4 regions of the Effusibacillus pohliae DSM 22757 genome follow, and region 1 is predicted to be linked to each of the others. Evidence: riboswitches for the same ligand, from Rfam matches in the RefSeq annotation. Region 1 holds a riboswitch; each other region holds the start of a gene.
The links. A riboswitch is a leader RNA that binds a small molecule or an ion and turns the genes downstream of it on or off. The one in region 1 is predicted to bind cyclic di-AMP.

Region 1 (7,868 bases):
TTTCATGAATCGCATGTCCCATCGTGGTGCCGATCGCGAGAAGCGTGATTCGCTCGATGGTGGTCATCTGGGAAACCGACTTTTTCCCGGCGATCCTGAGCAGCACCATACTCGCGCACATCAAAATGACCGCTTCCCACAGAAACTTCATGTCCTGGCTCCTTTAATGGCAAATGTAAAATCGGGATTCATTGCAACCACCTTCCCTATTTTTCCCGAACCGCTTCCAATTATTTGTCGGCGACAACAGCCGCCCGCTTGTCGTGACCCAAAGTGCAATTCGTATAAGTGGTACCGCCGGAACATATACTGTATAACACTTTGGGGCTTGTTGACAGCGAATGAAAGGGTGAGGGGGTTGTACCGGTACGCGATCGGTACTGGCAAGCTGTTTGACCGGCTCGCCTGTTATCTGGAAAGGGAACTGCAGGAGACGCGGGCCGCTGGTGTCTCGTTCACGGCCGGCAGATATCGGCTGGGCGACCACTGGTATTTTACATTGGAACTGAACAATCGGGACCGGATCGAAACGGTACAGGCTGCTCTTGCGAAGGCGTTGGCCGATTTTTTGTCGCTTGAATGGGAACGCGCCTGCATCCGCCAACAGATTGCGAAGGCATATACATACTACGATGCGGACGAAGTCGATTATCTGACCGAACAAGCGGTGCACTATTTGTCCGCCTACCGGCGGCCGAGTGCCCGCTTGCCTCGCAGGGTGGAAATCGAACTGGAAATTCGCGATTATTTGCGTGAGCACTCGGTGTTGAATATAGAAGGAATGGTGTGGTTTCGCCTGCGCCAGTTGGCATACGACCGGGTGCATGCGATCGAACGGGCGATTGATGAATATTTGATGGATCGGGAATATCAGGAATTCGTCAATCTGTTGCGGGACTTTTTGCGCGTACAGCACTCCCGTTCTCCCCTGATTCACCTGATTGTGCAGCCAAACCGGATGCTTCTGGTGAATCACGACGGATGTCCGATGACACATGCACATCCGGAGGAGGTAGCGGAAGATCAGACCGATAAGGATCAGCAACAAGCAGATATGGTCATTTCCACCTTGATTACGATGGCCCCGGCTCAGTTGCGGCTGCACCTGCCAGGCCTGATGCCGGATGATACAGCGCTGGTGGAAACGGTGAAACGGGTATTTGCGGAGCGTTTGCATATGTGCAAGGGGTGCGCGCTTTGTCAGGCTACTTTGGAGATTTGTGACAATGGGCAATTTCCTCTTGACTATTCGAAATAAACTCATTATCATATGTGTCATTACAACGGATATGCAACAAATGGCGATGATCGAGGACACCGTTCATTTGCACGACTCCCAGAGAGAGGGTGCCGGAGGCTGCAAGCACCCTTGTGAAACGGCAAATGGATGACCCCCTCGTAGCTTCCCGAAGGAAGCTGTCTTCCTGCTGGCACGCGGTTGCAGCAAGCGCCGCCCGGCGGTCGGCTGGGGGCAGTCAGTATTTCGGGACGGAATCCCTCCGTTATAGGGGCAAATGAGGATCCGGAGCCAGTCCGGATTGAAGCAAGGTGGAACCACGTGAGCAGCGCGCTCTCGTCCTTGCGGACTTCGTGTCCGCGGGAATGAGGGCGCTTTTTCATTGATTCTGCAGTCTACGTATAAAGGAGGAACGTAAAATGGCAGTCGATGTGGAGAAACAAATCAAAGTCGAACTGAAAGACGGTTCCGTCAGGACCTATGCTGCCGGCACGACACTGCTGGAGATTGCGTCGTCTCTGTCGCAGCAATTGAAAAAGAACGCGGTGGTGGGGAAACTCAACGGCAAGCTGGTCGACCTGACCACGCCTGTAACGGAAGACGCAAAAATCGAACTGTTCACGTACGACGACCCGGAAGGACTCGAGACGCTGCGTCATTCGACCGCGCATTTGCTGGCACAGGCGGTGGCCCGTCTGTGGCCGGAAGTGAAGTTTGCGATCGGTCCGGTGATCGAAGACGGGTTTTACTACGATTTTTCCGGCCGTTCGTTCTCGCCTGACGATCTACCGCTAATCGAACAGGAAATGCAGAAAATCGTCAAGGAAGATCTGCCGATCCGCCGGCAGGAGATCGCCCGCGAAGAAGCGCTCAAAATGTTCGAGGAGCGGGGCGATCGTTTCAAGGTCGAAATCATCAACGACCTGCCGGAAGATGCGGTGATTTCCATTTATACGCAAGGGGAGTTCACCGATCTGTGCACCGGCCCGCACCTGCCGTCGACCGGCTGCATCAAATCGTTCAAGCTGCTTTCGATCGCCGGCGCCTACTGGCGCGGTAACGCGGAAAACGAAATGCTGCAGCGAATCTACGGCACCGCTTGGCCGAAACAGTCGCAGTTGGAAGAATACCTGCAGCGGCTGGAAGAGGCGAAGCGCCGCGACCATCGCCGGATCGGCAAGGAACTGAAGCTGTTTACGCTGTCCAAGGAGGTCGGGCAGGGGCTGCCGCTGTGGCTGCCCAACGGTTCCCGCATCCGGCGGACGATCGAGCGGTACATCGTCGATCTTGAGGAGAGCCTCGGCTACGAACATGTCTACACCCCACACTTGGCGAGTGTGGAGCTGTACAAAATTTCCGGGCACTGGGACCACTACCAGGAAGACATGTACCCGCCGATGAAAATGGACAATGAAGAACTGGTTCTGCGCCCGATGAACTGCCCGCATCACATGATGCTGTACAAAAATGAGCTGCGGAGCTACCGCGATCTCCCGCTGCGGATTGCGGAACTGGGCACCATGCACCGCTACGAGATGTCCGGGACGCTGTCAGGCCTGCAGCGGGTACGGGCGATGACGCTGAACGACGCCCATATTTTCTGCCGGCCCGACCAGATTAAGTCGGAGTTCAAGCGGGTGGTGGAGCTGATCCAGCGGGTCTACAAGGACTTCCGGATTGAGGACTACTGGTTCCGCCTGTCGTACCGCGACCCGAACAACACCGAAAAATACTACCAGGACGACGAAATGTGGGAAAAGGCGCAGTCGATGCTGAAGGAAGCGATGGACGAAATGGGTCTCCCCTATGTGGAAGCGGAAGGGGAAGCGGCGTTCTATGGGCCGAAGTTGGATGTGCAGGTGAAAACGGCGATCGGCAAGGAGGAAACCCTGTCCACCGCGCAAATCGACTTCCTGCTGCCGGAACGATTCAACCTCGAGTACGTCGGCGAAGACGGTAAAATGCACCGTCCGGTTGTGATCCATCGCGGCATTTTGAGTACGATGGAACGGATGACCGCCTATCTCATCGAGGTGTACGAGGGAGCGTTCCCCACCTGGCTGGCGCCCGTGCAGGCGAAGGTGCTGACGATTTCACCGCAGTTTGAGGAATACGGGCAAAAAGTCTATGAATACCTGAAAAGCAGGCGGATCCGCGTCGAATTCGACAACCGGAACGAAAAGATCGGTTACAAGATCCGCGAAGCCCAGATGCAGAAGATCCCCTACATGCTGGTGGTGGGAGCGAAGGAAGCGGAATCCGGCACTGTCTCCGTACGTAAACGCGGGGCGGGTGACCAGGGCGTGCAGAAGGTTGAGGAAGTGGCGGAAGCGATTTTGCGGGAGATTAAGGACCGGAAGTGACCGGCTTACCGGGCGGCGCTTGGCAAATGGGCGCTGCCCGGATTTTTTTGTGTGGTGTTGCAAACCGGAGCTTGGCTGAGAAAAACGGTCATGGCAGGAAAATAACGGATGTAGCAAGCTTTCACATGCAAAAAAAGACAATTGCTGGACTCGCTTCTTGCAGGCGGGAAGAGTATGCTTAGTTCAATAGTCCAGATCAAGGCCTAATCCCGTCGCGGGAACGGAGGACCCGATTGTTTGGGGTTCATCCTGCGCATGCAGGAGGGATGTTGATCCTTGCCATCCTACCCGTCAGCTAACTTCGTCGGCCAAAGCAAGGGGGAGGAAAATTGGCTCTTTTTCTTCGGTGCAACTTTCCCTTTCGGGTTGAACGGGGAAGCATGTGCCGTTTTTTTGTTTTTCCAAAACTGGGCATTCTACTGTTGTACGGTTTGGGGTGGAAAGAGGAGGACTCAGATGAAGCAATCACTTGAGAAGTGGTTGACCCCTGCGCGGATTCTGACTGTCGGCTTTGCAGCCCTGATTCTGGTCGGGGGTGCGCTGCTCAGTCTGCCGATCGCTTCCAACAGCGGAGTCGGTCTTAATTTTTTGGACGCCTTGTTTACGGCCACTTCCGCCACATGCGTGACCGGTCTGGTGGTGGTCGATACGTTGACCCAATTCAATTTGTTCGGACAGCTGGTGATCCTGACCTTGATCCAGGTCGGCGGACTTGGGTTTATGACGGTCGCCACCTTTATCATTATTTACACCGGCAGACGGATTGGATTGAAAGAAAGGTTGGTCATCCAGGAAGCGCTCAACGTCAATTCGATGGAGGGCGTGATCCGGCTGGCCCGCAACATCGTTTTGATCACGGTCGGGATCGAACTGATTTTTGCTGCGATCCTCGCTGTCCGCTTTTCGGTGGAGATGCCGGTCGGTCAGGCGATTTACTATGGAATCTTTCACGCGGTCTCCGCTTTTTGCAATGCGGGGTTTGACCTGTTTGGCGACTTTAAAAGTTTGACTGGTTTCGTGGACGATCCGACGGTCAACCTGGTGATCATGCTCCTGATCATTCTGGGAGGGCTGGGCTTCACAGTGCTGGTCGATCTGTGGAAGGCGCCAAAACCAGCGCGCTTGTCGCTGCACTCGAAACTGGTGCTGACGATGACAAGCGCATTGCTGCTGATCGGTGCAATCGGCTACTTCTTGTTGGAGATGCACAATCCGAAGACGCTCGGGTCGCTCGGTTGGGACGGCAAAATTCTCGCCTCGCTGTTCGCATCCACCACCGCCAGAACGGCCGGGTATGCGACGATCGATTATGGTTCGATCACGGATGCTTCGAAATTGTGGACGATTTTGTTAATGTTTATCGGTGCTTCACCGGGGTCGACGGGGGGCGGTATCAAAACGGTTACGACGATCGTGATTTTGCTGCACGTGTATAGCGTCATCACCGGCAAGGACACCACGTCTGCGTTCCGCAAAAGCATCGATCTGAAAACCATTTACAAATCGTTTGCGATAGCCGTTGTTTCCGCCATCATGTTGCTGGCTGTCACTTTTACCTTGACGATCACGGAGCAGAAAGAATTCATCCGGCTTTTGTTTGAAGCAACGTCCGCGTTTGGCACGGTCGGTTTGTCGACCAATTTGACGCCCGAATTGTCTCATGCCGGCAGAGCGATTCTGATTTTGATGATGTTTGCCGGCCGGGTCGGACCGCTCACCCTGGCGCTGGCCTTGGCCGCCCGCGCACAGGACAAAGCATTGATCAAATACCCGGAAGAAAAATTGTTCGTGGGCTAGGAGGTTTCTTTCATGAAGCAGTATGCGGTGATTGGGATGGGCCGCTTTGGAACGAGCGTGGCGAAAACGCTGTATGAGATGGGATATGAAGTGCTCGGCATCGACACGAATAAAGACCGTATCCAGGATGCGGTGGATTTTGTGACGCATGCGGTCACAGCTGACTCAACCGACGAGAACGCCCTGAAAGCATTGGGAATTCGGAATTTTGACGTGGTGGTGGTGGCGATTGGCGCCGATATCCAGGCTTCGATCATGACCACATTGATTCTGAAAGAGTTGGGCGTTAAAAAAATCGTGGTGAAAGCGCAAAGCGAGCTGCACGGCAAGGTGTTGGAAAAAATCGGCGCCGATCGGGTGGTTTACCCGGAGCGGGACATGGGAGTCCGCGTTGCGCATAACCTGATTTCGCCAAACATCCTGGATTATATCGAACTGTCGCCGGAATACAGCATGGTCGAGATTGTGGCCAACGAAAAGATGGTCGGCAAGACGCTCGCCGAGTCGGATATCCGGCGGAAGTTTGGCTGCACCGTGATGGCGATCAAATCGGGCGATCAGATCAACATTTCGCCGATGGCGCAGGATAGGATCAAACAAGGGGATGTGCTGGTCGTAGTCGGCAAAAACGAAGATTTGCAGGAACTTGAGGAACAGGCGTAGCTGCGCCTGCCTCCGATTGGGCCGGCAGTCGTGGCAGAACTCGGTTCGGTCGGACGCAGGCCAAATGTTGTCTTGTGAAAGAAAGGGGATTGCAGGTGGAACGGATTACATCTTCACGTAACAGTCGTGTTAAAGAATGGGCGGCTTTAAAGCAGAAAAAGTTCAGGGATCAGACCGGCCGATTTTTGATCGAAGGCATTCGGCTTGTCGAGGACGCGGTGGAATCGGGGGCGCCGCTGGAAACGGTGCTGATTCTCGAGGAGCTGCTGCCGACCGGACGGGTCGACCGGATTCTCAACGGGTCCCTTTCGCTCGGCGCGGAACTGATCCAGGTCAACCAGGCGGTGATTGAGCATGTGGCAGATACCAGGACGCCGCAAGGCGTGATCGCGATCGGCCAGCAGTATCAGCATGACTGGCAAGGCTTGCTCGCCGCCAGGCAGAATCCGTTGTATCTGGTGGCGGATGCGGTTCAGGATCCGGGAAATCTCGGCACGATGATTCGCTCGGCGGATGCGGTCGGGGCGACGGCGGTGTTTGTCGGAACGGGCAGCGTGGACCTCTATAACCCGAAAGTGGTTCGGGCGACGATGGGATCGCTGTTTCATTTGCCGATTGTAGAAGTTTCCTTGCCAGAATTGCTGCCGATTTTGCGGGAACATCAGGTGACCGTCATCGGCACTTCGACCGATGTCGAAACGGATCTCTACTCGCAAGATTTGGCAGGCGGGATCGCGGTTGTGATCGGCTCCGAGGCGCATGGTATTTCCGAGGAAATCCGACAAGCGATCGACCGTTGGTTGTCGATTCCGATGCCCGGCAAAGCCGATTCCTTGAATGCTGCCATCTCTTCGAGCGTGATTCTGTACGAAGCGCTGAGGCAAAGAAGGGTGAAGGAGTAGGCGCGTAAGGAGGTGGCAGGATGAGATATGACTTTGACCGGGAAATCAATCGTCTGAACACTGCCAGTGAAAAATGGGACGGTTTGGAAGCGCGCTTTGGCGTGAAGAACGCAATTCCGATGTGGGTGGCGGACATGGATTTTATGTCTCCCGCGCCTATCATGGAAGCGTTGCAGCGGCGGGTGGCACACGGCGTCTTCGGTTACACGATGAGACCCGATTCGTATTATGACTCGATTGTCGAGTGGCTGAAAAGAAGGCATGATTGGCACATCGAGAAAGAATGGATCGCACATGGTCCCGGTGTAGTGCCGGCTCTTTCCGTGCTGATCGGAGCGTTTACACAACCGGGCGATAAAATCATCATCCAGCCGCCCGTCTACCATGCGTTTTTCCGCATCATCCGGGGGCAGCAGCGGGAAATCGTCAACAATCCGCTGAAATGGGAAAACGGGCGCTATACGATGGATTTTGACGATCTCGAAGCGAAAATCGACCCGGCCGTCAAAATGCTGATTCTTTGCAGTCCGCACAATCCGGTGGGGAGGGTCTGGAGCTGGGAAGAGCTTGCGCGGTTGGGGGAAATCTGCGGGCAGCACAACATTCTCGTCATTTCGGACGAAATTCATTTTGACCTCGTGTACAGGCCAAACAGGCATATCCCTTTTGCTTCCATCTCGCAAGAGTTTGCCGACCGCTCGATCACCTGCATTTCGCCCAGCAAAACGTTCAACCTGTTGGGGCTGCAAACCGCCAGCGTCATTATTCCGAACAGCCAGCTTCGCCGTGCGTTTCAGCGGGAGATCGGCCGGTTGGCCATCGGTTCGCCCAACACGTTTGGGGTCGTCGCCCTGGAGAGCGCCTATCGCCACGGCGAAGAATGGTTGGAGCAGTTGATCGAGTATC
Region 2 (7,868 bases), on a different contig from region 1:
CGCCTTGGCGACAAAGCTGTCGCGATCCCGCTGCCATCTTTCCTCCTGCAGCGTGGAAAGCGACAGACCGATCGTGATTTTGCCTTTCGATTTGTTTGAAGATGAGGATGAAGTCGCGGGTGAGGATTGGTTCGCCCCGCCGCAAGCAGTCAAAGCCAACGTGAGAGCTGTGGCGGATGCGGCTGCCACCCATTTTTTCAACCGAAAGTTCATTCTTCTGCCCCCTTTTTCACAATTCAGATATGGTAGCGCTTACAACTTGACGATACCATGTCCTGCGCTGTGAGAGGGCAGCGACTATCTGTACTTACGCAGCAAGTGCCAGCACTTTCTTGCCGGGGCATCCGATTCAGAACCGACAGAGGAGTAGGGGCTTCCCGCAACTAGCATTTTTTGATTTTAAAAAAATTGGGGATCAGCCGGAATCCCGCATCATATCGGCAATCCCGGCTCAGGATGAGGGGGGATTTTTTTGCTCCCGGTAGGCGCGGGGGGAACGGCCGGTGACTTTTTTAAACATCCGCGTGAAATAATTCGGATCGCGGTAGCCGACCGAAAGTGCAACCGCTTTCACGGACTCGCCTTGTTGCAGCCGTTTTTTTGCTTCTTCCATGCGAATCTGTGTCAGCGCATCGGTAAACGTGACGCCGTACGCTTCTTTGAAGACGCGGCTGAAGTAGCTTGGACTGAGCCCGACATGGGACGCGACATCCTCCAGCCGGATATCTTGCGCATACCGCTGCTGCAGATAGCTCATCGCCAGCGCCGCCGCCTGTTTGGACCGGTCCCGGTTCAGCTCCGCCCAATGGGCCGTCAGTCGCTGCAGATAGTCTTCCACCTGCGCCTGCATCACTCCCCCGTCTACCGCCAGGGGAGAAGGCGCCTTGATGGCGCACGAATCGTAAAAAATGTGCCCGACAACCGCGACAAACGACAGCAGGGTGTCCCGCACGGCAGCCCAGTCATCGCCCGATTGCCGGCGAACGGCCTGCATCATCCGGGAAAATGCGGCTGCCACCTCCGGCTCGTTGCCTTCCTTCACCTGCTCGATGATCTGGCGGATGAACGGATCAACGGTCACAAACGGGTCACCACCGTCCGCCGCATGATCCTCATAAAATCCGATCGCTTGCCGCTGGCCCATGCACCGTCTGACCAGCAGCGATTCCCGGTACGACCTGGGAAATTGCGCAGGATCGCTGGCAAACCGGCCGACCGTCAGGCAAACGTTCTGTTCAGGCAACCTCTGTTTGATTTTGCGAGCCAATGCGTGCACCTCGGAGCGCAGGAAACCGGTCGGAGGAGCGTCTGTTCCCGCTTGCCGGTTCCCCGCTTTCCAGATAATGACCGGCATTCGTCCATCCCGGTACGGCCCCACCCACACGTTACCCCACATTTTCAACAGGTCATACAGGATGGGCTGCAGATCGTGCCGCTGTGTCGTGTCCAGCCAGACGGTCAGTACATACCCGCTTCGCAAGTCGCCCGGCACATCCGCTTCCAACTGGTGGGCCGCCGGATCGTTCAACAGCTCTTCCACCCTTTTTTGCTCCGCCAGGGGCGTCATCGCAGCCACCTGTTCCAGTAATTCGAGCCGCTCCTGCCGGGCCGCCCGTTCCCGCTCGATATCTTGCATCACCTTGCGGAAGCTGGCCAGAATCAGTTCTTTTTTGCTCGGTTTCAGAATGTAATCTTTTACGCCCAGCTGGATCGCTTCCCGTGCATAATCGAACGTATCGTAAGCGGAAATCATCAGAAACCGGACATGCGGATGCCGCGACTGGATTTCCTGAATCGTCTCCAACCCGTTGATCCCGGGCATCTTAATGTCCATCGTGATGATATCCGGGTGGTGCTGGTCTGCCAGCAGGATCGCCTGCCGGCCATTGGCCGCCTCCGCCACCACCTGCAGCTCCGGCAGGTGTCGGTTCAGCAGCTGCCGCAGCGCCATGCGTTCAATCTGTTCGTCGTCGCAAATCAATACTTTCATACGGATCCCACCTCTTTTCTGGCCATCGGAAATTGCAGACGAATCAGGGTGCCGGCTCCCGCTTGCGAGCGAATGTCCCACCTCACCCGATCCCCGTAAAACAGGGCAAGCCGTTGCCACACATTGTGCAGTCCGAGCCCCGTTGAGTGGCCCTGCCGGACGGCGTGATGTTCGAACGCCAGCAGCTGCGCTCGCAGCTCGTCCGACATACCCTTTCCGTTATCTTCCACCTCGATCACACAGTCGTCCGCATCCGGATAAATCCGGATGCTGATCCTGCCGCCGGACTCCAGGTCATCGACGCCATGAATAAACGCGTTTTCAACCAGGGGCTGCAAGGTCAGGTTGGGAATCGGCAAGTCACGGCAGGCCGGATCGACCGTCACCTGGGTTGCCACCCGGTCGCCAAACCGTTTTTTCTGGATGTAAAAATAGTGTTCGACATGTTCGACTTCCTCCGCGATCGTCACCGGATGATCCAGCTTGCGCAAACTGTAGCGCAGCATCGAGGAGACCGCGTCGATCAGTTCGCTCGTCTCCTCCGCCTCTTCCAGATAGGCGAGTTTGGATATGGTGTTCAGCGTGTTGAACAAAAAATGCGGGTTGATCTGGCTTTGCAAGCTTTTCAGCTCCGCTTCCTGCAGTAGCCGTTCCATTTCCGCCCGCTCCTGGATCGCCTGCACGTGCTGCCGCAAATTGCGCTTCATCACGTTGAACGCATGCGCCAGGACCTGCATTTCGTCTTTCGAGGTCACCTGCACATCCTCGCCGGAAAAATCACCTTGACCGATCAGCCGGGCGGCATGCTCCAACTGACGGATCGGCCGCGTGATGCTCTGTGCGAACAGGAGCATCACCAACGCCATCAGCAAAATCGAGGCGAGCAGCAGACTGACAATCAACCGGCGGTAGTCTTCCTCTTTCGATTTCAATTGTTCGTACAGGATCTGGTAGCCGGTCAACGTGTTGTCGATCAGATCAAGCGTTGTCTCTTTGACAAATCGGGCGATCATTGCCATTTCCTCGTAGTCTGACGTATATCGCTCAATTTCGTTTCGCTTGTAATCCCGCAAGAACAAATCCGCTTGCTCGAGAAAGCTGTTGATTAGATTTTCATAGTTGCGGACGGTCAGAAAGTTGGTCTGATTTTCGAGCGAAGCCAGTTCGGAACGCTTTTGCTGCAACTGCTGATACGCATGCGTGAACTGGGCTTCCGTGTCCGCAGACGGAGCGTTCATATAGTTGGTGACGAGCGTCATCATCTGGTTGGTTTGCCAGGAGATTTCGTTCAAAAGCAACAGCCGGCGGACAATCTGGTCGTACCGGTGAAGCGCCGTTTCCTTGTTCCAAAGAATCAAGACGGATACACCGGCAAACAGCAGGATGACGCTTGCGGAAAACAACAAAAGCTTGATGTGAATGCGGATCGTTCCTTCACTCCTTTGCCCCGACACCGCGACGATTCAATTGGTCGGCTGTCAAAATGTGAATGTCTGTATAATAGGACGGCTGCAACCGCTTTCCCTGAATTGCGTCGATCAATTGCTCCACACTGTGGTAACCCATCTGGTACGGTTCCTGGACGACCGTTGCGGCAATCACTCCTTTTTTCATCCAGTCGATCGTCTCCGGCAATCCGTCAAATGCCAGGATATACAAATCATGTCTGCCCCGGTTGAAGGCAACCTGCGCCATCGCCATCCCGTCAAGAGCGCTCGCCCCGAACAGGGCGTTGATTTCCGGATGATGGTTGAGCAGGGTGGCGGTCTTTTCCATCGCCCGGATCCGACTGATGTTCGATGATTCAATTGCCACGATCTGCATGCCGGGCTCATCACGGATCGCATCCTGAAAACCTTGCAGCCGTTCGATCATATTGGACGCTTCAAAGCTGCCGGTGATAATGCCGATTTTTGCCTGTCCGTGCAGCGCTTCCGCCATATGTTTGCCCGCCTGGTACCCTGCCTGGTAATTGTTTGTTCCTATATAGGTAAGCCGTTTCGAAGTGCGGGCGTCGGTGTCGACGGTGATCACCGGAATCCCGCGCGCGATCGCCTTGTCAATGACCGGCTGAAACTTGGCTTCCTCCAACCCTTGTGTCAAAATGCCATCGACCCGACTGGCGATCGCCATCTCGATCAACTGGATATGCTGTTCCAAGTTGCTTTCCACGGGACCGCGAAATTCGATCGCCACATTGTTGTTGCGGGCTGCATCCTCCGCCCCTTTTAACACCAATTTCCAATACGGGTTGTTGATTTCCTGCGAAATCAGGATGAAGTGATAGCGCGGTTTTTCGTACATTTTGCTTTCTTCGGTGTCTTGCACAGACCAGATTTTGCCGGTATAATACACGGTCTGCAGAAGCGAGAGAAGCAACAATCCGGTGAGTGTCGCAATCAGGACCTTTTGCTTCAGATGCTACCCCTCCTACTTTTTATCGAGCGCTGGCCGACGCTATGCGGCGCATGCACGATCCGGCGGCTTCACGACCGGCACGCAACCAGCTCCCGTTGGATGCAACCAGTCACACCGGGCAGGCTGCCAATTGCAAATTTTCAGATTGGTATAGATATAATTCCGCATGGACCGCCGATCTCCTGCCGCTCTTGCATAGCACGATCCGACGGCTGTGCCGTCGTGACGTGACTTGCACTCAAAGAGTATCAGTGGCGCTATGGCAATGAATTGGCAAGTCGCCCTATATGCCCTCTGGGTGCATAGCAAAACTCCCCGGCCGTCACCGGGGAGTTCCACTTAAAACATCCGTTTCACAACCGTTATGTGCTTGTACCAGTAGGAACCGGGTTTCAGAGGCAGATAGCCGACTTTGCCCAAACCGCCGCCCTCCTGGATCATGCGGCCGTTGCCGATATAGATTCCGACATGGTGGCCCTGGTCAAACACGACCAGATCGCCCGGACGCATCTCCGACTTGGGCACCGGCGTGCCGACCGAACGGTATTGAACCTGCGAAGACCCGCTCATCTTGTATCCCAATGCGTGGTGGTACACATAAGCGGTAAAATTGGAACAATCGAATCCAAACTGGCCCCGGTCTTCATTATGTCCCCAACGGTACGGGGTGCCCAGCTTGCTTTCGGCCACTTTCAGCACCGCATCAAACTTGGTTTGATAATCCGCATCCAGCGGGGCTACCGGTATTACATTCTGGTCGTAACTGACTCCAGGCGGCAGATTCGCCGAACGATACCCTGTTTCCGCAGATACGGGACCGGCCAGCGAGACAGCCACAACCCCGGCCGCCACAAGCGACAACACTTTGCGTTTCAACATGCACACCACTCCCTTTCAAGCCTGCGAGGTTAGCTGACGGGTTCGGAAAAAGGGATTCCCCGACTGCAACAGCAGTTTCACCCCAAAAGTGGATCCCCCGCGCTCGTTTTGAGCTTCGGCTTCTTTTTTCGTGATAAGGGTAACATGGGACGCCTGGGCTTGTCAGCCTGTAATTTCTGGCACGGTTGGCCTGTTGTGGCCAGCGTTTGCAGTCAAAAAATAACCCCTGAATCCGCAAAAGCAACGGAATGCCTTGCTGATTCCAAGGGTTCTCTCTCCAAAAATAAAAGACCGATCAACTCGGTCTTTGCGCTTACCAAGGAAAACGAAATCTATGAGGCGGCTACCCTCCGTCGGCCACGGGCCCAGTGGGCCTTGGCAAACTGCCTGATTTTCCGATAGGTCGATTTGTCCCGCAATTTGGCAAACAGAAAATGGGCGGGACCAGTATTTTCCTCGATCATCCAGACGTTGCCCCGTTTGTCCACCGCCAGGTCGAGTCCGATTTGCCAGTACCGTTTGTAATCGTCGAACCGGCGGCAGGTGTCGTACCCCAACCGAATCATTTGCTGCTTGACCGCCTCGATGGCCTGCGGTCTTAGGCCGAGCGAACGGCGCAAGGCGGTTTCCACTTCCGTCACGTATCCTTTGCCGCGTCCCAGGTTGGTGATAACGCTGCCAGGTCCGGCCACTTTCGCGACCATTCCGACATACTGCCATTTGCCGTCCGGTCCCCGCATCATCATCAGCCGGATGTCAAACGGGCGGCCCGCGACTTCCGCCAGCCGAATCGCTTTTTGCACGATATAGCTGCGGCCGCCGGGCTTGATTTTTCGGTACAAATCATCGATCGACGGGCAGGCGACCGGCGCACCCCGCTCCCGCACGAACGAATAGCCGCTGTCCGTTTTCCAAGCCCGGATCACTCCCCGCCCCTGGCAACCGCCGGTCGGTTTGATATAGACCGCCTTGTAATTCGCCAAATAGGCGGCGAGCGATGAGCGGGTCAACAAGGTCGTCGGCGGCAAAAAGGGGCGGATCGAGCGAACGGAAGAAAAAAATTTCCAGAGTCCCCATTTTCCCATTTCCGGTCGTCTGTCCGGTTTGTTCAAATTGGATCACCCCTCACACCAAGCCGATTTCGCGCAAAAAATAGCGAACGATGCGCATCTGATAGCGGACGCGATCGGCCAGCAGCAGATTCATCGAAGTTTCCACCGTGACAGCGGGGTATCCCAACAGCCCGGCTGCCAGGGGATGGAGCGGCTTCTCGTTTGCCTTATACGGAAATCCCCGCGATTTCCCGGCCGTGAATGCCGCCGGTGACCAAACAGACCGACCCCCCTTGGCGTCCTTGCACGATGTAATAAGAGGGAGAAAATGGGGTGTCCGCTGCCAAACGCCGCCGTTTTGTGCGCACCTGCGTTCGCCTCCCGAATGCTTTTTCGGATATAGTACGCGGCCCCGGGTTTCGGCGAACCGGGCAGCCAACGGGGAATCGCAAAATATGCCGCTGGAAGTCACCGCCCGGCTTTCCATTTCACCCAATCGCCGCCCGGAATCGGGATTGCATGTCGCTCCAACCAGCCGAGTTTGCCGGAAGGGAACGCGTACACCAGGCTCCTCACCCGGCGCCCGCCGCCGGCTGCCGCCCAAACCGTCACACGTTCATATAAATTCCGCGGATCGCCCGGACCATAGTAGTCTTCCAGCTCATCGAGGATCGGCAGCACCGGCTTCAAATCGGCAAAGCCCAACAGATCGCCTCGAACTCGTGTGACGGCGACCGCCACCCGGACAGTCCGGCCGTTGTCTCCCCCGGCAGGCTGCGGTCCGTCCGCCTCCGCACGGGGCAGGTCGCGAGCCAAAACCAATGCCGGGTACCCCTCCCGTAAATGGTACAATCTGCCCTGCACAAATGCCGGTTTGACGGTGACGACAAATTTCTTCACCAAAGAGTGGTACTTCTGCCCCGACCGCAAAGTGCCATAGACAAATACGTAGTGCATGCTGTGACCTCATCTCCACCCTATCAAATCGCGGTATTCACTGCGAGTCCAACGAGCCGTTCTGCACCCCCTCTGCCCGGGCGGGTTTCAGACTGCGGCAGGGCTTGGCTACTGCACCTGACGCTCCTTTCCTTGCCAATATTGGTCCCGCAGTGTTCGTTTCAGGATCTTTCCTGCGCCCGATTTTGGCAGTGCATCGACAAAATCGACCGACTTCGGCACTTTATAGTTGGCCAATTTTTCCCGGCAATGCCGGATCAGTTTCTCCTCCGTTAGGCTGTGGCCCGGTTTCGTGACAACGACCGCTTTCACCGCCTCGCCCCACGTTTCATCCGGAACCCCGATCACCGCCGCCTCCAGCACAGCCGGGTGCTGGTAAATCACATTCTCCACTTCCACCGAGTACACATTTTCGCCGCCGGTGATAATCATATCCTTCTTGCGGTCGACGATGTAGACGAACCGGTCTTCGTCCATCGCCGCCATGTCACCGCTCCAGTACCAGCCGTCCCGCAGCGCGGCGGCCGTCTCTTCCGGACGGTTCCAGTAGCCTTTCATAATGTTCGGTGCAC
Region 3 (7,868 bases), on a different contig from region 1:
GGTAGCGAAACAACCCGTTGCGGGCGGTGGCCACCGCGAAAAATCCTGTTTTCTCTTCATACAGCATACAGCGGCTCCGCCTCCACCTGTTGCGGCGGCTGTCCGTACCTGGCCGCAACAAACACGCAAACAGAGTCCTGCTCGTCAAACCAGATCCTCATCGGTTACCTCCCCATAAACCGGCGAACCAACTTATAAATCAAATAAGCGAGCACAGCGTCAAACAACAATCCCCAAATCGAAAACCCGTGCCCGAAACCTCCAAAGGGATGCAGCATGTGCCCCAGCAGCGACCCGAGCACCGCGCCGGTTGCCAGCCCGCCGAAGAAATGGCCCAATCCGCCAAAAACAGACGATTTCGTCTGGGTCGACGGCTGCAAAACGGGTGTTGGATACGACGGCCTTTGTGTGACATTGGCCGAAGGGCTTTTCGGACCCGAACTGTAGGTTTGCGAACTGGAACTGGTACCGTAACTGCCGACGAAATGGGAACCCGACACGGGCGTTTGCGAGGAACGAACAGTGCCGCTGAAAGTTCCCTTGCTGCTCGAGGCTGCGAGGGCAGATCCGGCGGTTCCGAACATCAACGCCAGCGTCATCAGCAGAGTCAGCCATTTTTTCATCGATTATCCCCTCCCATCGCTGGTCCTAAAAAGCCAATTTTCTGCGCCGCAGCGCAATCGACAGAACGATACCCACTACCGAAAAATTGGTCAGCAGCGAGCTTCCTCCGTACGAAACAAACGGCAGTGTAATCCCGGCGACCGGCATGATCGTCAGATTCATCCCGATGTTTTCAAAGATTTGAAACGCAAACATGCCGAATGCCCCAGCGATAAAATAGACCGAAAAATCATCGGGCGCTGTAGACGCGACAAGAATCATTCGATAGAGAAACACGAAAAATAACAGAATCAAACAACTGGATCCGACAAACCCGAATTGTTCCGCAATCGCCGAGAAAATAAAGTCGGTCCACTGCTCCGGCACCCAAGCGCCTTCCGTCTGTGACCCGTGCAACAGTCCTTTTCCGAACAACTGGCCGGCTCCGACAGCGATTTTCGCTTGCATCACCTGGTACCCGATCCCCGTCGGATCCGCTTCCGGATCGAGGAACGTGACGATTCGTTCCTTCTGATGCTCTGCCAGCGGAAGATTGTGAATCAGCTTTAACGTCTGATCGGGAAACACGGCTGTACCGAGAATAACCGCTGTGCCCAACAGCCCGCCGGCAATCGCCAACAGGATCAGTTGCCGCCTGCTGACAAACAGAACGGTCATGCTGAACAAGATTCCGATCAGCACGAGCGCCTGCCCCAGCGCAGGCTGTTTTACTATCAAAACAAGCGGTACTCCCGCAATCAGCAAGACGGTTCCGAACTGTTTCCAGCCAAAAGCGGTTTGCTGCTGTCTGATTTTCGCCATATAATCGGCGATCGTCAGTATCACAAAGATTTTCGCAAACTCGGACGGCTGAAACTGAAAACCGGGCAGCAAAATCCAGCTGTGGGCGCCTTTGACAGCGGGAAACGCGAATACGATAACCAGCAAAAACAGACTGATCCCATATCCGATCCAGGCCACGCGGTTTCGAAACATCTCATAATCGAGTATCGCAAAAAACAGCGTGCCGATATAGGAAACGATCTGCCAGGCGACTTCTTTGACGTACCAATCTTCCATTCCGGGACGGTGGACCGTGGTCGAATAGACGGCGACCGTGCTGATCGCCGAAATCGCGAGCAACACGAGCAGCATCAGAAAATCGAAGTCTTTGATATGCCGTTTCAGCCACTCTCTGCTTACCATTTCAATGCCACCTGTCCTTCAAGTTCCGCATCTACATAATATATCAAACAAATACGGAATAATTGTGGAAAACGCAAAAACAATCGTCTGTACCGGCCGACAGCCGCTCATGGGCAATCATTCGTAACGGACTCCCTGATAAATCACAAATCCAACCGGATGATGTGTGAAATGCAACACCGGATCACCGGGATTGCCAACCGATGGATAGGCATGATTTTTGTCAATGTATTCTCCTTGCAACTCAATCACCTGACCTGCCTGAAGATCTGGAATTGGCCCATTCAACCCCCATGAATCTCCATAACGGATTGAACAAAAAATTTCGTCCTTAACGATTGACGGATCCCCGCCCCGAACGTCAAACACCGCTGTCTGATGAATTAGCAGGTGGTGATGGGCAACCCCTTGCACCCGCACATCTTCTTCGACTGTCTTAATAACTGATTTGATATGAACAATGGGACCGTGGAGGGCTAGGGGGTGTTGATGGTGGCCCAGCCGCTGGTTTGTGATGGTGTGGCCAAAGATCGGATGATGATCAGACATACGGTTCCTCCTATTCATCCATTCTATTTCTAAATATACCACTCTCTCCCCATTTTCCGCACTGACTCGGCACTTGAAACTAAAGAAAATGGATGCTTGGCAACGAAAACACATTATTTTTCGTTAGATTCGGAACAAATCGAACCAAAAATGCCGCTCCCCCCATCGACCGGCCATTGTGCATTTTTAACACTGTTTTATAATAATGCTCATTAACCGGATAATGCCGAATCTGTTTCGACAGAGCGGAGGACCCAATTCTTTTGGGGTGAATCCAATGATCATCATTGGTAAGGTGACAACTCTTCTGCCACCTGAACCCGTCAGCTAACTCCGTAGGCGAAAGCAGAGGAGGCTACAACGGCCTTTCCGGCCGTTTGTTGCATTTTCCAGGCAAATGATTGGCAAACTACTTGGTACCCGTAACATTGGGAAAGGAGAACGTTTAGATGTTCAATCCTCATTGGACTCACCCCCTGCTTGTCCTGAGTGCTGTTTTGGCCATCATTTTTGCGCTTGCCAACTTCAACAGCCTGAAACGGATCTTCATCGGCCGGCCCATGCGCACAAGTGAACTGCATGCCAAACATAACAAACTGTATTGGTTTGTGGCTTTGCTTGTACTGGCCGCCGACCTCTATTCATCCGTCGCATATGGGCCGGAAGCCGGAATGACAGAAGTGGCCATGTTAGGCCCCGCCGCCAAGTGGCTGATTCTGCCTATCACCTTCGCCACCGTGGTACTCCTGATCATACTGATTGTATCCTACATTATGGGTGTCCTGGCGTACCCAAACGGTGGCGGCGCCTATATGATCGCCAGAGACAACTTTAAAACGTCTTGGATTCCCTTGGTTGCATCAGGTTCACTGCTAGTCGATTACATCCTGACCGTAGCGGTTTCCGTATCTGCCGGAGTACAGGCCATTGCGTCCGCTTATCCGGTGGTTGCTCCCCACGCCACCACCCTGTCGGTGATCTGTGTGCTGATCATTCTTTTGGTGAATTTGCGCGGGGTCTCAGAGTCAGCCAGCATATTTGCCTGGCCCACTCTATTGTTTATGATCAGCATGGTTTTCCTGATCCTGACGGGATTCACCGATCAGCTGCAGAAAGGATTTGTGCAACCCTCGACGCCGTCGGTTGGTACTATACCAAAAGGACTCACCACACTTCTTTTATTAAAAGCGTTTAGCGCAGCCTGCTCGTCCTTGACAGGAATTGAGACGATTTCCAACTCGGTTCCCGTTTTTCGAGAACCGGCGGCAAAAAATGCGGTAAAAGCTTACGTGGCGCTGGGACTCATTACCGGCGGAACTCTGTTGGGATTTGCCTACCAGTTGTATGTCAAGGGAATTTCGGTGGATCCTCAAAATACGATGCTGTCCCAATTGGCAGGCGTTTATTTTGGCCACGGTCCCATCTATCAAATCATCATCTGGTTGACATTTATTGTTTTGATTTTGGCAGCCAACTCCACATTTACGGGATTTCCACAACTGGCAGCCCTTGTTGCCAGTGACGGTTTTTTGCCCAGATCGCTGACGATCCGTGGGGATCGCCTGGGTTACTCAAACGGAATGATCATTCTGGCGGCTCTGGCTTCTCTTTTGATATTGGCGTTTCAAGCGGAAACAAACTTGCTGATTCCGCTTTATTCGATTGGCGTATTCGTTTCGTTCACGATCGCCCAAATCGGACTTGTACGCCGCTGGCTAAGAATCAAAGGGCCGTATTGGAAGCTGAAAATGTCGGTAAATGCGGTTGGCGCGGTAACCACGGCACTCGTTTCGATCGTGGTCGCTACCACAAAGTTCACGGATGGCGCCTGGATTGTGATCGTGGTCCTGCCTGCGATCGTTCTCGGATGTCTCGCCATTCGTCGGCACTATGAGCAAGTGGCCGATGAATTGAGAATCGATTATAAGACGATGAAACCGAGATCCCACCACGTTGTGACGATCGTGCTGGTGTCAGGCGTCCACCGAGTCGTGCTGAACACCATATCATTCGCCAAAAGTTTACACACAGACGTGATCGCCTTATATGTGGGGTTTAACGATGAAGATATTGATAAAATGGAGAAAAAATGGGAGGAATGGGGAGCTCCATGTCGCCTGGTGACGCTGAAAAGTGAATACCGGTCACTTCTGAACCCAATCACACGCTTTATTCAACGTGTAGAAACACATGAGGGACGGCCGGATCATGTTCATATCCTGATCCCGCAGTTTATCCCGAGAAAATGGTGGCACTTTATATTGCACAACCAAAGCGCATTGCTGCTTCGGGCATGGTTATTGAGACACAAAGACGTAATTATCACAACCGTCCCATACCATTTGCAAAGGTGAACCCAATTGCGCGGTTCAAACTGCTCCCCGCATCGTCCTCTCTGATGCAACGGCTGGACCCCTTGCTGGCCCAGCCGTTCTATTTGAATCCTGAAAGAAATTCTTGAAAGAACAACCACTCACTCCTGCGCCATGATTTCGATGTCTCGCATTAGGTTCTCTTTGCTATGAGTGCCCTCTTCTACATCGGTGGCATTTCCTGCAAAATGGCCATTAATGACTCTCCGAACCCAATTATTCCGATCTACTTCGACGATAATCGGGTCGGTTGTGAGTATCTTATCTGAATGATTTACCCCTTTCAGAAAGAAACGAGAAGCAATTGTATACGGATTTTCTTTCGGGGAAAGGAACCACCACCCACTAAGATCCGCTTTGAAACCATACTCGCTTACTAAAGCGGGAGTTATATCTTCATTTAGCGGAACAGGAATCAATAAGGCAGCGTTTCCAAAAAGCTCTTTTTCCTTGAGTTTTTCCTGCAAATTGATCATATCTTCAATCGATGAGGGGTCGGATTTAAAGAAATACACCACCCGTACCTTACCGGATAGCTTGAAAAAATCGGTGGATTGGCCATCTTTGTTGACCACTGTAAAATGCGGAGCCACATAATTGACCGGCGGACGAGACCCCGCCCACCAAGCCCAATACCAAATACCGGCAACAACGGCTGTACCTAAGAGGCATGCGATGGCAGTCAGCCAATGCCGCTTGATGAGTGTAAACATATCATTTACACCTTCTCTCGAAAATAGTAATGAAGTTCAGTATCTATAATCACGATCCATTTCCCATCATTTGCTAGAAGATCCATTTTTGTATCTGTTCCAATAACGCTCTTCCTCCGACGTAGAAAACACTTGATCGTTCATCCCAATCGCTTGATGGACATATTGCCGCGTCGGAAGAACGTGCGGAATCAAAACATCTCCCCCATCCGGCAAATATCGTTCTACCAAATCCTCCATCCGTGGCACCTGTCCCGTCTCAATGTCAGATCCATCCGCGCTATAAAGGAGTTTTCCGATCTTCAGCATATCACTGGCAGTCATGTTCGTTTCCACATAGGGAGCCATTTCATCCAATAGTTCGGGCAATTTCAGGAATGTGACAGACGATTTGCACTTTGCGGCTAACGCCCGCAAAAAATTCCGTTGTCTTTCCGTTCTTTTGTAATCCCCTAACGCATCATGCCGAAAACGCACAAAATCCAGTGCCTGTTGCCCACCCAAATGCTGCATGCCCTTTCGCAAATGAATGTGCGTCCCGTCCGTTGGATCATCGTAATTCATATCCTCATCGACGTTGATATCCACGCCACCGAGTATATCGACAATCTTTTTGAATCCCTCAAAGTTCGTTTCTACATAATAGTGGATCGGTATGGATAGAAAATTCCCAATCGTCTCAACCTCTTTTTGTGGCCCTCCGAGCGCATTTCCTGCATTGATTTTCTCATAATCATATCCCGGGATGTGCCACCACGTATCTCGCAAAACGGAAAACACTTTCACTTGATGAGTAGCCGGATCCACACTGAGCAATATGATACTGTCCGATCGGGTATGTCCTTCTCCCGGTCGGGCATCTTCACCCAACAACAAGATATTGACTCTCCCTCCCGTCCAGGTTTCGGTCGTTGCATGAACAGTTGGAGCAGATTGGATCCTACCGGCGAACCGGTAAGCGTGATATCCGTAGTAGCCGACAATACAAAGCAGGATAAGCATCCCCAGGAAGACAGCCCGAAATATCCTTTTCTTCATCCCTGTCAGTCCCTTCTCAACCATGATTCTGTCCACAGGATCGTTCCGGTCCAGCTTCAAGCACCAAAATCTCGATATTTCTCCAGTATCGAGCCAAGTTCGGAAAAAATAAAACCTACCACAATGGAATCATCAAGATAGCCGTATGGCACCAGATAGTCAGGTATCAAATCCAGGGGAGAAATAAAATACAGCAGCCCCGTTGCGAGCCAAGCGCGATCACCTGCAGACAGCTGCCGGCCATGCATAAAACATTGATACATCAGCTTCAGCCGCTCGATCATCGTGCCAAACCCGCTTACCTCAACCAGTTTAGACACAAAGCCCTCCCGTACATGAACGGATACATCTTTGGCTAAACAATACCGGTGCAGATTCTTCAGCATCTTGTAAAGCAACGAGTAATCGATGGCAGGCTCTTCCGCGTTGTGAACGAATGTATTCCGATTTTCCACTAACAAATCGAGCACTTGATAAAACGCGAGTATGCTGACCGCATCCTTTTTTTTCAAATACTCTTGTAACAACAAATAGGCTTGATAAATTTGAGGGGCCTCGAGCACGTCCGCCATGCCTTGGGCCTCTTGCTCAGACGGCATTCTTTTTCCTGTCAGAATACGGGAAATAGCTGATTTGCTGGTGGCTACGTTTTTCTGTTTTTTAAGCGCCGCTACCAGTTCCTCCGCCTTCATTTCCTTGTACTGCAGCAAACGGCGAATGCAATCACCATAGCTTTGTAGTTCTTTCATCTGTCCCTCACCGTCTAGTACTATATCATGAAATAATTTCACCCACAACGAAATTATTTCGAACTCTATCTCATGTAAACACAAAAAAGGCGGGAATTTTGCTTCCCACCCCACATGCCAGCACAAGCTCGGCCGACAGACTTCCGGCATGGGTCTCCGCTCGGCGCAACCGCCGATTTGGCCGCCGGAATGCTTACCCTCCCTGTTTTTTCTTTATTTTAATCCCCGCACAAACACCGACCGCCAGCGCGGCGAACAACACGGCAGGCAAGAAATACTGATGCATAACCTGATGATACCGGTGCCATGCGATGTCTGCATAACGCCCTAAGATGACAAATGCGGAGCACCAAACAGCTGCACCAACAAAGTTGTAAAATGAAAACATCCAGAATGGGATCCCATTCATTCCGGCTAAATAAGGAACCAAAACACGCACCCCGGCAATAAATCTCGAAAACAACAAAAGCGGCAAACGGTACCGCAAAAATTTGTCCTCCGCCTTTTTCATCCGTTCCTCCGTCATCCCCGCATACCTGCCGTAACGAAGGATGGCGGGGCGACCCAGAAACCGACCGATAAAATACGCGATCGAAGCTCCCAGAAAGTTTCCCGAAACGGCCGTAAGAAACAACGGA
Region 4 (7,868 bases), on a different contig from region 1:
ATCTGATTTCGTCAGGTGCTGCATGTTGACACCCACACCCGGCTTGAACAGGTTGGCGGCCAACAGCCCGACGACGATTGCGATCGTAGTAACGATTTCAAAATAGATGATCGTTTTGCCGCCCAACTTGCCGAGCTTCTTCACATCGCCGACGTTTGCGACACCGACCGTCAGCGTGGCGATCACGATCGGGACGACGATCATTTTGATCAGGCGAATGAAGATGTCGCCGATCGGCTGCAAGTATTTGGCGACGTTCGGGTTTCCGTAAAAAATGGCGCCAACGGCAATCCCCAAGATCAGTCCGATTAAAATTTGTACAGCCAAACCAAATTTTTTCATTCTCTCACCTCTCTTGAAATGCCTATAACAGCAGTTTTCAAGATACTGCAAAACGATGTTTTACGACAAGACACAAATTCTAGCAAAAATCGTTTTGGCTGCCGAGCAATTGCTCGGTGCTTGCCGATTCGCGGAGAATATCCGTTTTTTGGGGTGCAAAAAAGTCTCCGCTGTATGGCAGGCTACAGGAGTGCTGCAAATGACGCATTTTTAACGGGGTCTTATAATGGAGGCAGCAATTGCGAGGAGGGGAACCGGCTTGACAGGGTAGCAGGCTTGTGAGATAACATATACCACCACGGTACTCCGTGGGGGTATCTTTTTGGGGAACAACGGGTGCCGCATGCCGGTACAGCGGATTGCGAAAGCTAAACAGAGGCGAAGCATTGCATAGATGGAAGGTGATGGAAATGAACCGGAAACCTGAAGATATACGAGTCGTCTGCGGCATGTCCGGCGGCGTCGACTCCTCGGTTACCGCCCTGCTCTTGAAACAGCAGGGGTATGACGTAATCGGCTTGTTCATGAAAAATTGGGACGACACGGACGAGTTTGGCCATTGTACGGCTGAGGAAGATTTTCACGATGTGCGGCGCGTTTGTGAGCATATCGGAATTCCTTATTACACGGTCAATTTCGAAAAAGAATACCGGGAGAAAGTGTTCGAATATTTTTTGGACGAGTACCGCAAAGGTCGGACTCCCAATCCGGACGTGATGTGCAACCGTGAGATCAAGTTCGGCGAATTTTTGGAGAAGGCGTTGGAGCTTGGCGCGGATTATATCGCGACCGGCCATTATGCCCGCATCGCGCACGCGGACGAAGAATACCGGCTGTTGCGCGGGGTCGATCCGAACAAGGATCAGACCTATTTTCTCAACGCTTTGAACCAGTACCAACTGTCGAAGGCGATGTTCCCGATCGGCCACCTCACCAAACAGCAAGTGCGGCAAATCGCGCTGGAAGCCGATCTGCCGACCGCCAGGAAGAAAGACAGCACTGGGATCTGTTTTATCGGCGAGCGGGACTTCCGGGAGTTTTTGCGCCACTACCTGCCGGCGCAACCGGGGGAGATGCGCACCACGTCGGGCGAAGTTGTCGGCCGGCATGAAGGGTTGATGTACTATACGCTCGGGCAACGGCACGGTCTGGGCCTCGGCGGTGCCGGGGAGCCGTGGTTTGTGGTGGATAAGGATGTGAAAAACAATATTCTGTACGTCGAACGGGGGGCCGATCATCCACGGCTGTATTCGAAAGGGCTGTTTGCCATCGATGTCAATTGGATTAGCGGCAAACAGCCGCCGCAGCCGTTCTCATGCATGGCCAAGTTCCGCTATCGCCAGCCGGATCAGGCAGTAACTGTGTATCCGCATCCGGACGGCACATGCGACGTAACTTTTGATCAGCCGCAAAAAGCGGTCACTCCAGGGCAAGCGGTTGTGTTCTACCAAGGCGAAGTGTGCCTGGGCGGCGGCATTATTGACCGGGTCTACCGCGAGCTGCCGGCTGCCTACCAGGCGGTGGCGTCGGCCAAGTGACGTTGAAGGCGAACACGGGAGTGAATGGAAGAACACGGGCGTCCACGGGTGCCCGCTGTTTTTTTTTCGCACCTGCCCGAGGGTTTCCCCATATAGTACAACGAATGATACGTTGGGGGGATTCCATATGGTTTTTCCAAGTCCATGCCACCTGTATCCCTACGGCTGGCCTGTGACAGCCGGGTACCATCCATACCGCTTTTCACCACCGCCTGCCGCTTTGTTGGTTCGACCGGATCAGTGGAAGTATCTGTCACGCCAGGTGGCACCGTTTCAGCACGGCCCGGAGCGAATGGCGGAGCGGCACCCGCACGTCCGGCATGTAGACTGGGCGTCCCGATTTCCGAACGATGTGATTTTGCACGGACCGCGTCGCAATGAAATCGCCCTCACATTTGACGATGGCCCGGACGATGTGTGGACGCCGCGTGTTCTGAGCGTGCTCGCCCATTATGATGTAAAAGCGACTTTTATGTGTGTCGGCAGGCGCATCGCGGACCATCCGCAAGTATTGCGCCGGATTTACAGGGAAGGGCACGTGGTCGGCAACCACAGTTGGAATCATCCGAACCTGACGAAAATCCCGATTTCGCAAGTCGGCGAGCAGGTCGAGCGCACGGCAAACGAAATTCACCGGCTGGTCGGCGTCAGACCGCATCTATTCCGTCCGCCATACGGCGCTCTCAATGAACCGGTGATTCGTGAGATCATCGCCCTGGGCAACAAAATTATTTTGTGGAATGTGGACAGTCTCGACTGGGCAAGGCTGACTGCGGCGCAAGTAACAGCCAACATCCTCGCCCATGCCGGTCCCGGTTCGATCGTGTTGGAACACAGCGCCGGCGGACGCGGGGAAAGCCTGGAGGATACGGTGCGGGCGCTGCCGCGTGTGATCGAGACGCTGCGGGAAGAAGGCTACCGGTTCGTCACTGTCCCCGAATTGCTGGGCATCCCGGCTTATCGTTCGTGAGTGGATCACACCGGCGGGCGGGTGTAAAATTCTGCACACCGCACTGGCTGTCCAAAGGATCAGGCCACGCCGCCCGACATGGCGGAAGGCAGGAAGCGGGACGAGATAGTCTGTCTGCTAGAAATGTGGAGCGACGACGCATCAAAGTGGAATCCGCAGTGGAATTCACAGGGATGCACCTCATGGTGTCAAACGTGAAACAAAAATTTGAAAGAGGCCGCGTGATAGTATCCCCGAGCGCGCCTCTTTTTAACGTTAACGAGCTGGCCGTTTTTCTTCCATAATTTACCGCTTTTTCGCGAGGGATTTTCTTGTTATCGTAGTTGATGCCGAAACTTCAAACCATCGAAGTGCGGGGGACCTATTTTTTACGGAGCGGCGCGGTCGTTCCGTTTGGGGTGAATCGCCGATGGCGTAGGGTTGTATCCTCAATCCGAACCCGACAACTAACTCCGCAGGCGAACAAAAGGAGAGGATAACATGAGTGCAAAAAAGAAACTGGCCGCAATGGCCGCAGGCCTGTCCATCGCCAGTCTGGCGACGCCGGCGTTGGCGAGTACATACGAGGTGAAGCCGGGTGACACGCTGTGGAAAATCTCCCGAACGCATCATGTGTCGCTCGCAGAGCTAACCGCAGCCAATCCAAGCGTGCATCCGCGGAATCTGCAGATCGGACAAGCCATTCGGGTGCCGGATGGAAAGGCGGACGCCGATGGCACATACGTAGTGACCGGCGATGACACGTTCTGGAAAATCTCCCGCAAGCTGCATCTTCCCCTGAAGGATCTGCTGGCGGCGAATCCGGGCGTCGATCCGTTGAATCTGTACCCCGGTGTTGTGCTGCGCCTGCCAAAAACGGGTGTAGCCAGCAAACCGGTTGTGTCCCCGGCTGCCACCAAGCATGCAACAGCGACTGCAGCCGCGACTGCGGGGCAACAGCCGCAAGTGAAAACAGCCTTGGGACAAACGTTGGCCTACAGCCGGGTGATTTCCGGCGTGGCAACCGCTTATACCGCATCTGCGCAGTGCAATGGATCATGGGGAGCGGTCGACTACTTCGGCAATCCGCTGCAGGTGGGTACCGTGGCGGTCGACCCGTCGGTGATTCCGCTCGGTTCCAAGCTGTACATCACCGGTTACTCGTTTTCCGGTCTGCCGTTCGGCGGCATGATCGCCTACGCAAGAGATGTGGGGGGCGCGATCAAAGGGAACCACATCGATATTTTCGTGCCGACATCGGATGAGGAAGCCAGCCAGTTTGGCATGCAAAATGTAAAGATTTATATATTGAAGTAGAAAAAAGCGGATATTTCGCCTCCCTGACGCCGTTCTCTTGGAAGAACGGCGATTTTTTTGGTCAGATGCAGGAGTTTTGCCGATCGGTATGGAATAATTTTCTAGGATACGGGAGGGGATTCGATGAATGACTGGCGTTACGTTTTGTATGCGATCGTGCTGGCGATTGTCGCCTGTTTTACGAGAGAAATCGTCACGTTTGTGATGCTTGGGTTTATTTTGCTCGCATTGGGCAACATCGGAAACACGCTGCGGCAGATTCACCAGGAATTGAAAAGGCAAAACGATTTGCGCGGATGACGGGGTGATCCAGGTTTGGATTGTCGGAAAAGAACTCAATCAAACTTGAACAAAGAAACCCGGACGAAAGAATTCGGTTTTTTTTGCATTGGGTCTCCTGAATGGCACAGGGTGGATTTTTTGTTTGATTTACATTTATTGTAAATCCCCTTTTGGCGATCTTGTGATATGCGGCGCACTGGATTACAATAGTAAAATCAGAGTGAAACAGTCGGAAATTACATCGAGACAAACGGGAGAGAGAACGATGCAGCGGATCGATTTGCGGAGCGATACGGTCACCCTGCCGACGGAGGCGATGCGGAAAGCGATGGCTGAGGCGGAACTGGGTGATGATGTATATGGGGAAGATCCGACCGTCAACCGATTGGAGGAACTGGCGGCGGAGAAACTGGGGAAGGAAGCGGCCCTGTTTGTGACGAGCGGCACGCAGGGCAACCAGGTGGCGATTTTGTCGCACGCGCGGGCGGGCGAGGAAATCATTCTCGAGGCCGATTCCCACATCTTTTTCTATGAAGCGGCTGCCGCGTCTGCGCTGGCCGGCGTGCAAACGCGAACGATCGCGGGCGTGCGCGGGGTGATGGATCCGCGGGAGGTGGAGCGGGCGATCCGCGGGGTGAACATCCATTTTCCCCGCACCGCCTTGATCTGCCTGGAAAATACGCACAACCGGGCGGGTGGAGCCATCCTGCCGCTCGAAAATCTGCAGGCGATCTACGAACTGGCACAACGCAAACAGGTCCCGGTACATCTGGATGGAGCACGGGTGTTTAACGCGGCGGTCGCGCTTGCGGTGGATGTCCGGGAGATCACCCGGTTTGTCGATACGGTGCAAGTCTGTTTTTCCAAGGGGTTAGGGGCGCCGGTCGGCTCCGTCCTGGCCGGTCCGCGCGATTTCATTGAAGCGGCAAGGCAATGGCGGAAACGTTTGGGCGGCGGCATGCGGCAAGCGGGGGTGATTGCGGCGCCGGCGATCGTGGCGCTGACCGAGATGGTGGACCGATTGGCGGAAGATCACGAGAACGCCAGGCGGCTGGCCCTGGCGCTCGCCGAAATGAAGGGATGGCAAGTCGACCCCGGTCTGGTCGAGACGAATATCGTGATTGCAGATGTGGCAGGCACCGGCCGGTCTGCGACTGAATGGCTGGATTGGCTGGCTAAAGAAGGCGTGCTGGCGGTTGACTTCGGCGATACGCTGATCCGCTTTGTCACCCATAAGGATGTCAGTTCATCCGATCTTGAAGAGGCGATCCGGCGGATTCACCGGGTCGTGAAGCGTCTGTAGGGCGGCGGCCCGCTGCCCAAAAGGTGCAGCAAGTGGCGCGAAGTACTCGGAATCCGCTGCCAAGCTTTGCGTCACTTTGATGGGAATATTTGAGGGGTGGAGAAAATGGATCTGTTCTCTTTCCAGGCGGAAGAATCGCAGCAAAAATTGGCTCCGCTCGCCGCCCGCATGCGTCCGCGGACATTGGACGAACTGGTCGGACAGGATGCGATTGTCGGGCCGGGCAAGCTGCTCAGGCGGGCGATCGAGGCGGATCAGCTGTCGTCGATCATTTTGTACGGTCCGCCGGGGACGGGGAAAACGACGATTGCCAAAATCATTGCCGGCCATACGAAATCCTATTTTCACACGTTGAACGCGGTGACGGCAGGTGTGTCCGACATCCGGCAAGTGGTGGAAGAGGCGAAAAACCGGCTGGCGATGTACAACCAACGCACGGTGCTGTTCGTCGATGAGATCCACCGCTTCAACAAAGCCCAGCAGGACGCGCTGCTGCCGAATGTGGAAGACGGCTTGATCATTCTGATCGGAGCGACGACGGAGAACCCGTTTTTTGAAGTGAACGCGGCGCTGTTGTCCCGATCGCAAGTGTTCCCGCTGTCTTTGCTGGCGGAGGACGATTTGCGCCAGGTTGCCCGCCAGGCGCTGCAGGACCCGGAGCGGGGATTGGGTCATTTTTCGGTCAAAATGGATGAAGAAGCGCTCGATCATCTGGTGCGCTGTGCGGACGGGGATGCCAGACGGTTGTTGAACGCGCTGGAACTGGCGGTGCTGTCGACCCCTCCGGGCGACGACGGTACGATTCACGTAACGCTGGACGTGGCGGCCGAATCGATTCAGCGGCGGGCGGTACGCTATGACAAATCGGGCGACCAGCATTACGATACGATTTCCGCGTTTATCAAGTCGATTCGCGGCTCTGACCCGGACGCGGCGCTGTTTTGGCTGGCACGGATGATCGACGCGGGGGAAGATCCCCGCTTTATCGCACGACGCCTGGTGATTTCGGCGTCGGAGGACATCGGAAACGCCGATCCGCAGGCGTTGCAGGTGGCGGTGGCCGCGTTCCAGGCGGTCGAGCTGATCGGCATGCCGGAGGGGCGGATCGTGTTGGCTCAGGCAGCTGCCTATTTGGCGTCCGCTCCGAAAAGCAACGCGGCGTATGTGGGGATCGGCGAGGCACTGGAGACAATCCGGCAAGGTGCGTCGGTGGAAGTTCCCTTGCATTTGCGGGATAAGCATTACAAAGGCGCGGTACAACTGGGCCACGGCCAGGGATACTTGTACCCGCACGATTACCCGGGCAATTACGTGAAACAGCAGTACCTGCCGGATGCGTTGCGGGATGCGACATTTTACCGGCCGACCGCAAACGGCTATGAGAAAAAGATTCGCGAATACTTGCTGTCGATTGGCAAGCTGAGACGGGAGGATACGGATGGAAACTGAGTCGCATACTACTCCTGTGCAGACTGCGTATCTTCAGGCGCATCGGACGGCGCCAAAACAATTTTTTTCGCTGTTGGCGGTTCGTTGGCTGGTGTTTGTGTTCGGACTGATGATCATGAGCTACGGTATCGTCGCCGTGGTGAAAGCGAATTTGGGCGCCTCACCGTGGGATGTGCTGCATTTGGGGATCAGTTGGAACACGGGGCTGTCGTTCGGCAGGGTGCAGCAGCTGGTCGGTGTCGCGATTTTGGCAAGTGCTGGTCTGCTGCTGAAAAAATGGCCCTCCCTGGGTGCGGTCGCCAACATGCTGTTGGTGGGGGAGTTTTGCGATCTGATTCTGCGCTTTCACCTTGTGCCGGAGTACGAATCGGTTTACGCCCGGATCGGCTTGTTCACCGCTGGCATCCTGATTTGGGGCTTTGGCACCGGCGTCTACATCCAATCCAACCTGGGGGCCGGGCCGCGCGATTGGCTGATGCTGGCGCTGCATCAGAAAACCGGCTGGGCGATCCGTTGGGTCCGCACTTTTTTGGAAGTGTCTGCTGTAGGACTCGGTATCTGGCTGGGCGGTCCGTTTGCCTGGGGGACGGTTGCTTTTTCGCTGACGATCGGCCATGCGACCGAATACGGGTTGCGGCTGGCGAAAAAATGGCTGGGACGGTATACGGAGAGGGGAGATGTTGCATGA

Region 2: another riboswitch for cyclic di-AMP. It lies ahead of C230_RS0116580 (C40 family peptidase); the one in region 1 lies ahead of C230_RS0104165 (TrkH family potassium uptake protein).
Region 3: another riboswitch for cyclic di-AMP. It lies ahead of C230_RS0111765 (APC family permease); the one in region 1 lies ahead of C230_RS0104165 (TrkH family potassium uptake protein).
Region 4: another riboswitch for cyclic di-AMP. It lies ahead of C230_RS0118240 (LysM peptidoglycan-binding domain-containing protein); the one in region 1 lies ahead of C230_RS0104165 (TrkH family potassium uptake protein).

The regions. Positions count from the first base shown of each region.
Region 1 is NZ_AQXL01000099.1:17,436-25,303, reverse strand. It holds gene C230_RS0104180 (DUF421 domain-containing protein) at 1-151, opposite strand, end outside; gene ytxC (putative sporulation protein YtxC) at 359-1,258, shown strand; gene thrS (threonine--tRNA ligase) at 1,657-3,600, shown strand; cyclic di-AMP (ydaO/yuaA leader) riboswitch at 3,791-3,925, shown strand; gene C230_RS0104165 (TrkH family potassium uptake protein) at 4,057-5,397, shown strand; gene C230_RS0104160 (potassium channel family protein) at 5,410-6,060, shown strand; gene C230_RS0104155 (TrmH family RNA methyltransferase) at 6,156-6,962, shown strand; gene C230_RS0104150 (MalY/PatB family protein) at 6,983-7,868, shown strand, end outside.
Region 2 is NZ_AQXL01000133.1:129,629-137,496, reverse strand. It holds gene xylF (D-xylose ABC transporter substrate-binding protein) at 1-213, opposite strand, end outside; gene C230_RS0116595 (response regulator) at 452-1,990, opposite strand; gene C230_RS0116590 (sensor histidine kinase) at 1,987-3,444, opposite strand; gene C230_RS20830 (sugar-binding protein) at 3,425-4,294, opposite strand; gene C230_RS0116580 (C40 family peptidase) at 4,748-5,287, opposite strand; cyclic di-AMP (ydaO/yuaA leader) riboswitch at 5,291-5,418, opposite strand; gene C230_RS0116575 (YheC/YheD family protein) at 5,620-6,399, opposite strand; gene C230_RS22715 (hypothetical protein) at 6,567-6,707, opposite strand; gene C230_RS21540 (gamma-glutamylcyclotransferase family protein) at 6,808-7,296, opposite strand; gene C230_RS0116560 (fatty acid--CoA ligase) at 7,405-7,868, opposite strand, start outside.
Region 3 is NZ_AQXL01000125.1:31,478-39,345, reverse strand. It holds gene C230_RS0111790 (hypothetical protein) at 1-67, opposite strand, end outside; gene C230_RS0111780 (hypothetical protein) at 165-623, opposite strand; gene rodA (rod shape-determining protein RodA) at 649-1,809, opposite strand; gene C230_RS0111770 (hypothetical protein) at 1,927-2,358, opposite strand; cyclic di-AMP (ydaO/yuaA leader) riboswitch at 2,573-2,714, shown strand; gene C230_RS0111765 (APC family permease) at 2,808-4,712, shown strand; gene C230_RS21420 (hypothetical protein) at 4,832-5,443, opposite strand; gene C230_RS20260 (LCP family protein) at 5,510-6,541, opposite strand; gene C230_RS0111750 (DUF1232 domain-containing protein) at 6,538-7,230, opposite strand; gene C230_RS20255 (DedA family protein) at 7,424-7,868, opposite strand, start outside.
Region 4 is NZ_AQXL01000135.1:88,053-95,920, forward strand. It holds gene C230_RS0118225 (cation:dicarboxylate symporter family transporter) at 1-342, opposite strand, end outside; gene mnmA (tRNA 2-thiouridine(34) synthase MnmA) at 747-1,880, shown strand; gene C230_RS0118235 (polysaccharide deacetylase family protein) at 2,008-2,850, shown strand; cyclic di-AMP (ydaO/yuaA leader) riboswitch at 3,168-3,326, shown strand; gene C230_RS0118240 (LysM peptidoglycan-binding domain-containing protein) at 3,331-4,146, shown strand; gene C230_RS23060 (hypothetical protein) at 4,270-4,446, shown strand; gene ltaE (low-specificity L-threonine aldolase) at 4,694-5,731, shown strand; gene C230_RS20995 (AAA family ATPase) at 5,837-7,180, shown strand; gene C230_RS0118260 (YczE/YyaS/YitT family protein) at 7,170-7,868, shown strand; gene cymR (cysteine metabolism transcriptional regulator CymR) at 7,865-7,868, shown strand, end outside.